DNA from 3 places in the Thioalkalivibrio sp. AKL6 genome. Region 3 is predicted to be linked to each of the others. Evidence: predicted binding sites of a transcription regulator. Region 3 holds the regulator's gene; each other region holds the start of a gene.
What was found. The regulator sigma-54, encoded in region 3, starts transcription at its own class of promoters, with help from an activator protein. The targets are predictions, from matches to a motif close to TGGCANGNTNCNTGCTT.
Positions count from the first base shown of each region.

Region 1: glnL (nitrogen regulation protein NR(II)) is a predicted target of sigma-54. The motif match lies at 1,967-1,983, and genes of this name have one in related genera.
Region 2: D575_RS0108145 (CmpA/NrtA family ABC transporter substrate-binding protein) is a predicted target of sigma-54. The motif match lies at 1,659-1,675, and genes of this name have one in related genera.

Region 1 covers NZ_AQXS01000009.1:211,520-214,812, forward strand. Annotated here, with positions in the region: gene D575_RS0106220 (DUF2782 domain-containing protein) at 1-192, shown strand, start outside; gene D575_RS0106225 (hypothetical protein) at 192-1,046, shown strand; gene D575_RS0106230 (DUF4124 domain-containing protein) at 1,149-1,805, shown strand; gene glnL (nitrogen regulation protein NR(II)) at 1,995-3,092, shown strand; gene ntrC (nitrogen regulation protein NR(I)) at 3,092-3,293, shown strand, end outside.
Region 2 covers NZ_AQXS01000010.1:37,602-40,894, forward strand. Annotated here, with positions in the region: gene ntrB (nitrate ABC transporter permease) at 1-139, opposite strand, end outside; gene D575_RS0108145 (CmpA/NrtA family ABC transporter substrate-binding protein) at 143-1,597, opposite strand; gene D575_RS0108150 (sigma-54-dependent Fis family transcriptional regulator) at 1,786-3,293, opposite strand, start outside.
Region 3 covers NZ_AQXS01000008.1:86,386-89,678, forward strand. Annotated here, with positions in the region: gene lptA (lipopolysaccharide transport periplasmic protein LptA) at 1-256, shown strand, start outside; gene lptB (LPS export ABC transporter ATP-binding protein) at 253-1,023, shown strand; gene D575_RS0103505 (RNA polymerase factor sigma-54) at 1,112-2,596, shown strand; gene hpf (ribosome hibernation-promoting factor, HPF/YfiA family) at 2,613-2,951, shown strand; gene D575_RS0103515 (PTS sugar transporter subunit IIA) at 2,955-3,293, shown strand, end outside.

The DNA of each region.
Region 1 (3,293 bases), on a different contig from region 3:
ATTATCGAGCGCGATGGCGAGACGCGGCGCGAGTACCGCATGGGCGGCCAGCTGGTGATGGTCGAGGTCACGCCTGCGGTCGGCCCGACCTACTACCTGATTGATACCACCGGCGATGGCACGCTGGATGGTCGCCGCAACGAGCTGGATCCCGACTTTGTACCCCCGTCCTGGGTGATTTTCCGATGGTAATGAATGAATCCGAAATTCAGCGCTGCGGCGAGCTTGCCGACCTGGCACTGACGGCCGGTCCCGAGGGGCCGGAACTCGACGGTCGGCCGGTGCAGTGCCTGCGCCTGCCGGCTACTGCGGCGCCGGCCCTGGAGCAGGCACTCGGTGCGGTCCCTGCTGGCTGTGGCCGTGTGATCGGCCGGGGTACGGATGCTGCGGCCGGGCAGGTGGTCCTGGTGCTCGAGCGTGGCCAGGCCATTCAGGGCACGGTCGCGGCCGAGGGGCCTGGCAGCCTGGAGGCCCTGGGCGAGCGCGCGGCCGACTGGCAGGGCCGCCACACGGCCGGCGCCCTGCCCGCTGGAGACGGCTACCGCCGCGGCGTGCTGCAGCAGAGGATGCGCGAGCGTGCGGACACAATCACGTCTTCGCTGGATGCCGAATCGCGGACGATCCTGGATGCCGAGCTGCACCATCAGGGGCTTTACCGTTTCGAGGACCTGCCGCTGGCGGGAAGCGTCTGGCAGACGGTCCGCATCTATCCGGAGGGCGCCGGCCTGGCCGATCTGGTCCTCCCGCCCGCGCCGGTGCCGGCCTTCTGGCAGGTCGCGCGGCTCGCCCTGGCGGTCGCCGTGGATGACGCGGGGCGGCCGGATGCCGAGGGCTACCGGGCGTTGCTGTCCGGATATAACCGACGGCGGCCGTTGACCGCCATCGAGCGAGGGGCGGCGCCAACCCTGCTGCGCCTGGCTGCGCTGGACGATTGGCTCGCCGCACTGGAGGCCGGGGCCGATGGGCGCACCGAGCGCGAACGGCTGGCAGCCCTTCAGGCAGAAGCGGCTCGCTTGCAGGGTATCTGGGTTCGCGCCGCGGCTTGAGGGCCCAGCCGGCCCGCACTGACGTGTGGGGCGCCTGGGCCGGTCGTTCGCAAACACAACGAGGCGGGGTCGTGGATCCGTGCCTTCCAAGGAGGAAAGCCCATGTTCCGAATCGCTGTCTGGCTGGCGTTGCCCCTGGCCGCCCTTCTCGCCCCTGCGCTCCTGAGTGCCGACGTCTATCGCTGGACCGACGATCAAGGCAATGTCCACTTCGGCGACCGCCCCCCCGAGGGGAGCCGTAGCGAATCGGTCGATGTGCGTGAGCCGATGCGGGGCGTGCCGCTGGAGGGCGCGCGCGAGATCCTCGAGCGCCCCGTGCGCCCGCGCGGCCAGCCCGAAGCGGAGGGTGCCTACCAGCGGGTCGCCATCGCGCGGCCGGGGGATGGCGAGGGCGTGCGGGCGAACGATGGCAATGTGACCGCGGAGATCGAGATTGAACCGGCGCTTGACGCCGATGCCGGCCACCGCGTGGTCTGGTTGCTGGACGGGGAGGCCGCCGGCGAGGGGTCTTCGACGAGCGCGACATTCGAGGGCCTGAACCGCGGTGCCTATACCCTGCAGGCGCGGGTCGTGGACGAGTCGGGTCAGGAACTGGGCGCCAGCGATACCATCGAGTTCAACGTGCTGCGCATGGCCATCCCGCGCAGCCAGCAACAGCAGCAACGGCCCCAGCAGTTTCCGTCGGGCGGTGCACCGCAGGCACCGCAGGCACCGCAGGCTCCCCGGGCGCCGCGGCCGGTGACGCCTGGCCCGAATTGATGACGGCACTCGTATAGGCGCACCGAAGTGGTGCGGTTGACGCCCTAGATTGGTGCTATTATTGCACCAATCTGGGGCGTTTCGGTTTCAAGGGTGTCGGCGGCCAGGCTTCTGGTGTGACGCAGTCCCCGGCTTCAGCGCCCCGCCCGGCGATTTTCGCTTGGCGCGATTCCTGCTTGAGGCCTTTCGATGACTACGCCCCTTGCCAATCCCGGTCTGGCTACCCCGCCCTGGTGGGACGACCTCTCCACGGCCGTGCTGGTGACCGATGCGAACCTGCGCCTGCTGAGCCTGAACAGTGCGGCTGAGGTCCTGCTCGGGCTGAGCCGCGAACGTATCGTCGGTCACGGACTGGGGCAATGGCTCAAGCTGGACCGGAATCTGGCCAACCGCCTGCGTTCGGCGCTGACCCTGGATCAGCCGATCACGCTGCGTGCCCGTCAGATGGAGCCCCTGCGAGCCGACAGCTTCCTGGCCGACGTGATCATCACGCCACTGCACCCGGCCGGCGAGCGGCCGGGCCAGTTGCTGTTCGAACTGAACGCCATCGACCGCCACGAGCGCATCAGCCGCGAGGAACAGTTGCAGAAGCAGCAGGCGATCACCCGTGCAGTGACCCGTGGGCTGGCCCACGAGATCAAGAACCCGCTGGGCGGGCTGCGCGGCGCGGCGCAGTTGCTCGCCAGCGAGCTGGACGACTCGGGTCTCAAGGAATACACCCAGATCATCATCCGCGAGGCGGACCGCCTGCGCAGCCTGGTCGACCGCATGCTGGGGCCGAACAACATGCCGCGGCGCGAGGCCGTGAATCTGCACGAGGTCCTGGAGCACGTGCGGGGCCTGGTCAGCGTGCAACTGCCGCTGGGGCTGAAGATCCGCGGCGACTACGACCCCAGTATTCCCGACGTGCAGGCGGATCGCGACATGCTGGTGCAGGCCATCCTCAACCTGGTGCAGAACGCGGTGCATGCACTGGAAGACGGGGGGCAGATCACCCTGAGCTCGCGGATCCTGCGCCAGTACACGATCTCCGGGAAGCGCCACCGGTTGGTGGCCAAGCTGAGTGTGCGCGACAACGGCCCCGGCATCCCGGAGGAGATCCGCGAACGCATCTTTTTCCCGATGGTGACCGGGCGCGCCGAGGGCACCGGGCTGGGGCTGCCGATTGCCCAGAGCCTGATCCAGCTGCATGACGGCTTGATCGAATGCCATTCGCGGCCGGGGGCGACCTCATTCGACATCCTGCTTCCTATTGATTCCCCCCAGGGCCGGGAGGAGACGCACTGATGGAACCCATCGTCTGGATCATTGACGACGACGACTCGATTCGCTGGGTGCTGGAACGCGCCCTCCAGCGTCACGCGATCGCCGTGCGCGGCTTCGAGACCGCGGACGCTGCCTGGGCGGCGCTCGAGCGCGATCCGGTCCCGGACACCATCGTCGCCGACATCCGCATGCCGGGCCTGAACGGGCTGGATTTCCTCGCCC
Region 2 (3,293 bases), on a different contig from region 3:
TCAGCCGTTCGTATTCGCTCAGCTCGCCCTGTTGCGGTGCGAGGACCTCCGGGGCGGTGGCCAGCTGCCACACGCCCAGGAAGACCACGAGCATCACCAGCGAGAGAACGGTCGCCCGGAAGTTGAGATTGCTCAACATGGCTTAGCTCCTGCGGATGTCGAAGCTGTCGAGATAGCCTTCCGGGTCGGTGTAGTCGAACACCTTCCCCATGATCTCGAAGTTCTTGTAGGTCTTGCTTGGCGCCTCGTAGCCCAGCTCGGTCATGACCTCGGCGCACTCGCTGGCGAGGAAGACGTCTTCCGCCAGGCGGTTGTAGTCAAAGTCGCGATCCACATAGCCCCAGCGCTTCATCTGGGTGAGGATCCAGGTGGCCATCGAGTGCCAGGGGAAGGGGTCGAAGTCGATCCGGTGCGGGTCGTTCTGGACGTTGCCCAGGCCGTCGGCGTAACGCCCGGTCAGCACCTGTTCCACCACCGATTGCGGCTGGTTCAGATAGGCACGCGGGGAGATGGCCTCGGCGATCTCGGCGCGGTTGTTGATATCCGAGCTGTACTGGGTGGCCTCGATCAACGCGCGGAACAGGGCGCCGAAGGTGTTCGGGTGCTCGTCGGCGAAGGCGGCCGAGCAGGCGAAGGCGCAGCACGGGTGGCCGTCCCAGATCTCCTTGGTCAGCATGTGAATGAAGCCGATGCCGTCCCAGACCGCGCGCTGGTTGAAGGGGTCGGGGGCCAGATAGCCATCGACGTTCTCGGCACGCAGGTTGGCGACCATCTCCGGCGGCGGGACGACGCGGATGCTGATGTCGCGATCCGGATCCAGCCCGTGTTCCGCGACGTAGTAGCGGAGCAGGAAGTTGTGCATGGAGTACTCGAAGGGCACGGCAAAGGTGAAGCCCTTCCAGTCCTTCGGATCGCGCTTGTCCTTGTGCTTGTTGTGCAGGGTGATGGCCTGGCCGTTGATGTTCTCCACCGCCGGCATGATGTAGTGCTCGCGCGAGGAGCCGGAGCCGAGGGTCATCGACAGCGGCATGGGCGAGAGCATGTGCGAGGCGTCGTACTCACCGGACAGCGACATGTCGCGGGCCACCGCCCAGCCGGCGGTCTTGATCACGTCGACGTCCAGGCCATGGCGCTCGTAGAAGCCCATCGGGTGGGCCATGATGATCGGCGTGGCGCAGGTGATCGGGACGAAGCCGACGCGCAGCTTGGTCTTTTCCAGCGGGCCACCGTCCTTGATTGCGGCCTTGACCTTGTCCAGCGGCAGGATGGAGCCCAGGGCCGCGGCCACCGTGCCGCCCCCGATCATCTGCAGGAAGCGGCGGCGGTTGATCTCGTTGTGGCCGAACATGCCGCGGACGATGGCGCTTTCCACGGCGCGATCGACCATGGCCTCGTCGCTCAGGTCTTCGCCGTTGGTGTGGGCGTCGGCCTGAACGGGCTCATGGGTGGCGCGTCGTTCCAGTTTTTCTTCCAGGTCCGGGGACGCGGTGTCGAAGCAGCTGCAGCTGCCGGGACCGGTGTGCCCGTGGCGGCAGCTGGAGCCGTGGCGCAGGTCGGCGTTGGCGTCGAAGGGATCGTGAAGACTCTTGGTCGGCATGGTCGGCTCTCCTCGTGGGTCGAATCGATGCGGGCATCGTTGCCGCGCATGTCGAGGGTCATTGCAGGTGCCATGCCAAGCGTGGGGAATGGGCCGCCAGGGCGGCGCGCGAGTGCCGGGAGATCGGACCATTGGTCGACATTGTCGACGAAGGGGACAAAAGGTCCGCTGGTGTCTGAGTGGTGGGCCTAAGTGGTTTCTATGCCGAGCTTTTTCAGGCGATAGCGCAATTGCCGCGGGGTCAGGCCCAGGTCCATCGCGGCGCGGGTCTTGTTGCCCCCGGTCTGCTCGATCGCGCGCTTCAGGCGCTCCGCCTCGGTGGCGTGCACGCGCTGATATGGGCGCACTGCGCTGGTGCAGGGCGCGCCGGAAGAGGGCAGGGTTCGGGGCTCGTTGTGCCGCGATGGTGCCGGTGCACGCTCGTCGCGGAGGCTGTACCTCTCGCCCTCGAACGGGCTGATGCGGGATTCCTCGTGCAGGATCTCGTCGATCAGCGGCGTGCCGATGCGGCCGTCCGTGGACAGCAGCACGGCGCGCTCCAGCACGTTCTCCAGCTGGCGGATGTTGCCGGGCCAGTCGAAGGCCTCCAGGCGTTCCAGCACGCCCTCGTCGACGACCACGTTCCAGCCGTGCAGGTGGGTGTAGCGGTCGAGGAAGTGGCGGGTGAGCAGGCGGATGTCGCTGGCGCGGTCGCGCAGGGCCGGCATGTGCAGCGGGATCACGTTCAGGCGGTAGAACAGGTCGAGCCGGAAGTTCCCGGCGTTCACCGCGGCCTGCAGGTTCTGGTGGGTTGCGGCGATGATGCGTACGTCCACCGGGAGATCGCGGTTGCCGCCAATGGGCTGGACCAGCCGTTCCTGCAGTACACGCAGGATCTTCGACTGCAACGCCTCCGGCATGTCGCCGATCTCGTCCAGAAACAGCGTGCCGCCGTCGGCCAGGGCGATCTTGCCGGTCTTGGCGCTGGAGGCACCGGTGAAGGCCCCCTTTTCGTGGCCAAACAGTTCGGATTCCAGCAGGTCCGCCGGGATCGCGGCGCAGTTGATGGAGATGAACGGCTTCGCGTTGCGCTGGCTGATCCGGTGGACCATGCGCGCGATCTTCTCCTTGCCAGTCCCGGAGGCCCCGGTGATCAGGACGGTGGCCTGGGTATCCGCAATGCGGTGGACCTGCTTGAGGACGTGCCGCAGGGCCGGACTCTCGCCGAGGATGCCGTACTGCCCGCCCTGGGTATCCAGGGCACTCTTGAGGTAGCGGTTCTCCGAGACCAGCTCGGCGGTGCGCTCGGCGATCAGCTGGTGGATGCGCAGCACCTGGCCGATCATGCTCGCGATCACCCGCAGAAGGTTCAGGTCGTCCTGGAACTGGCGCGAGCGGCGTCGCAGCCGGTGCACACCCAGCACGCCGATGGCGTGTTCGTCCTGGACGATGGGCACGGCGATGTAGGCGACGGTCTCCTGCGGCAGGGTGGAACGGTCAATGGCGCGCGCGAGGTATTCGGGCTCGTTGTCGATGTCCTGGATCAGGGCGATCTGGCCGGTCTTCATGACGCGCCCGGTGACACCCTCGCCGAGGCTGTAGCTGCCGCGGTCGCGCTCGGCATCGGTCAGGCCGTAGGCGTGGCGGATGCGCAGCTGGCCGCTGTTCGGATCCGGCAACAGGACCCGGCCGCGGTTGAGCCCCAGTAGCTGGGACA
Region 3 (3,293 bases):
CGGCGAGCCGGCACGCCTCGAATCACCCGATCCGGAAACCGGAGAGATGCGCATTGCCACCGCCCTGCGCATCGACTACCTGCTGAACGAAGACCGCATGATCCTCACCGACCAGGCCCATGTGATCACCACCAGCGAGGAGGCGCGCGGCAAGCGCATCACCTACGACCTGACGACCGACGTGATCGAGGCCGAACGCGGCGAAGGCGACAGCGAGCGCGTGCGCATCACCATCCAGCCGCGCGACGACGAATGAACGCCACCGCCCCCAGCCCATCCGCCACATCGGCACAAACCAACGACCGCCTGATCGGACGCGAGCTGACCAAGCGCTACGGCCAGCGCACGGTGCTGGACCAGGTGGACGTCGACCTCGCGCCCGGCGAGGTGGTCGGCCTGCTGGGCCCGAACGGGGCCGGCAAGACCACCTGCTTCTACAGCCTGGTCGGGCTGATCCGCCCCAATGCCGGGCGCATCACCCTGGGCGAGCGCGATATCACCCGCGCCCCCATCCACGTGCGCGCGCGCGCCGGCCTCGGCTACCTGCCGCAGGAGGCCTCGATCTTTCGCCGCCTGAGCGTGTGGGACAACCTGCAGGCCGTGCTCGAGCTGCGCCCCGGGCTGGATCGCCACGAGCGCCGCCGCATTGGCGATGCGCTGATCGAGGAGTTCCAGCTCGAGACCGTGCGCCACAGCCCGGGCATCGCGCTGTCCGGCGGCGAACGGCGCCGCGCCGAGATCGCCCGCGCCCTGGCCGGGGATCCGAAGTTCATCTGCCTGGACGAGCCCTTCGCCGGGGTGGACCCGATCTCGGTGGGCGACATCCAGGACGTGATTCGGCATCTCGCCCAGCGCGGCATCGGCGTACTGATCTCCGATCACAACGTGCGCGAGACCCTCGGCATCTGCCACAGGGCCTATATTCTTAGCGAAGGCCGCCTGCTGGCCGCCGGGACACCGGACGAGCTGCTGGCCGATCCCCAGGTGCGCCGGGTCTATCTCGGCGAGAACTTCCGCCTGTGAAAGCGCCCCACATGCGGCCCGGTCGGTGCACAAACCACAAGGCAGGCTTTAAGATTCCATCAATGCCCACCCTCGCCCCGCATACCCGATGCTGAAACCCGGCCTGAATCTGCAGCTGGGTCAGACGCTGACCATGACCCCGCAACTGCAGCAGGCGATCCGCCTGTTGCAGCTGTCCACGCTCGAGCTCCAGGTGGAGATCCAGCAGGCGCTGGAGAGCAACCCCATGCTCGAACAGGTCGAGGACGAAGAGGCCGAGGCCGACACCGAGCGCCTGAACCAGGACGGCGAGCTGGTGGAAGGCGATCGCATGGAGGCCACCACCACCAGCGACGACGTGATCCCCGAGGAACTGACGACCGACAGCCGCTGGGACGACATCTACGAGCCGGCCCCGACACCCAACAAGGGCGTGGATGACCGCGACCCGCTGGAAAACACCAGCGACGACGACGGTGAGGGCCTGCAGGATCACCTGCTGTGGCAGCTGCATCTGAGCCATCTGACACCGCGCGACCAGCGCATCGGGGCGGCCCTGATCGACGCCATCAGCCCCGACGGCTATCTCGAGGGCGACCTCGACACCCTGGCCGAGACCATCAGCCGAGGCGAGGATGAAACCGTCGGCGTCGACGAGGTCGAGGCAGTGCTCCACTGGATTCAGCAGTGCGACCCGCTGGGGGTCGGCGCGCGCAACCTGCGGGAGTGCCTGGAGATCCAGCTACGCGAACTGGCCCCGGACGCCCCGGCCCGCGAGGCCGCACGGGCGATCCTGGAACACGGCATGGACAGCCTGGGCAAGCGCGACTACAAGGCCCTGCAGCGCCAGTCCGGCGTACGCGACCCGGACGAACTGGCCCGCGCACTGGATCTGATCCGCACCCTGAACCCGCGCCCCGGCGCACAGATCAGCTCCGCCACCTCGGAATACGTAGTCCCGGATGTCTACGTGCGCCACACCACCGAGGGCTGGCGCGTGGATCTAAACCCGGAGATCGCACCGCGCATCCGCATCAACGACCTCTACGCCGGCATGGTGCGCCAGGTCTCGGATGCCCGCGACAGCGCCTTTATGCGCGATCAGCTGCAGGAGGCACGCTGGTTCCTGAAGAGCCTGCACAGCCGCAACGACACCCTGCTGCGGGTCGCCGAGGCGATCGTCCATCGCCAGCAGGGCTTTCTCGAGCATGGCGACGTCGCGATGCAGCCATTGATCCTGCGCGACATTGCCGAGACCCTGGAGATGCACGAATCGACCATCTCGCGGGTTACCACGCAGAAATACATGCACACCCCGCGCGGGGTCTTCGAGTTCAAGTATTTCTTCTCCAGCCATGTCGGCACGAACGATGGCGGCGAGTGTTCCGCCACCGCCATCCGTGCCATGATTCGCGAATTGATTGGCGACGAACCCCCGAACAAGCCGCTCAGCGATGCCCGGCTCGCCCAGGTCCTGTCGGACCGGGGCATCAACGTAGCGCGCCGCACCGTGGCCAAGTACCGCGAGGCGATGCACATCCCTTCATCCAGCGAACGCCGGCAGATGGCCTCGATGCCCACCGGCAGCAAGTAACCAAGGAGTCCTGACCATGCAGATCAACCTGACCGGCCACCACGTGGACATCACCGACGCCCTGCGCGACTACGTCAACGAGAAGTTCGCGAAGCTGGAGCGCCACTTCGACAAGGTCATCGACGTCCACGTCGTGCTGACCCACGAGAAGACCCGGAATCAGCACAACCAGGCCGAAGCGAATCTCCAGGTCAGCGGCAATCACATCCACGCCGAGGCCTCTCACGAGGACATGTATGCCGCGATCGACGCGCTGATCGACAAAGTCGACCGTCAGCTGATCAAGCACAAGGAAAAGGTCAAGGATCACCACCGCGCCGAAGGTGCCCAGCGCAACCGCGAGCAGGCCTCCTGATCCATGACGATTGCCGAGCTGATCACCTCCGAGCGCATTGGCCTGCAACCCGAGTGTTCCAGCCAGAAACGGGCCCTGGAGGCCCTGGCGGACCTCCTCGCCGGCGGAGGTGACGGCACGGGACCGGGGAGCAACGCGATCTTCGAGGCCCTGTCCGCGCGCGAAAAACTCGGATCCACCGGTCTCGGCCATGGGGTTGCGATTCCCCATGGCCGCCTGGCCGATCTCGAGGCGCCGCGCGTGGCCGTGCTGCGCCTGGACAAGGGCGTCGACTTCGACGCCATGGATCACGAGCCGGTCGATATCCTGATCGCACTGCTGGTCCCGGAGGCCGCCACCGGC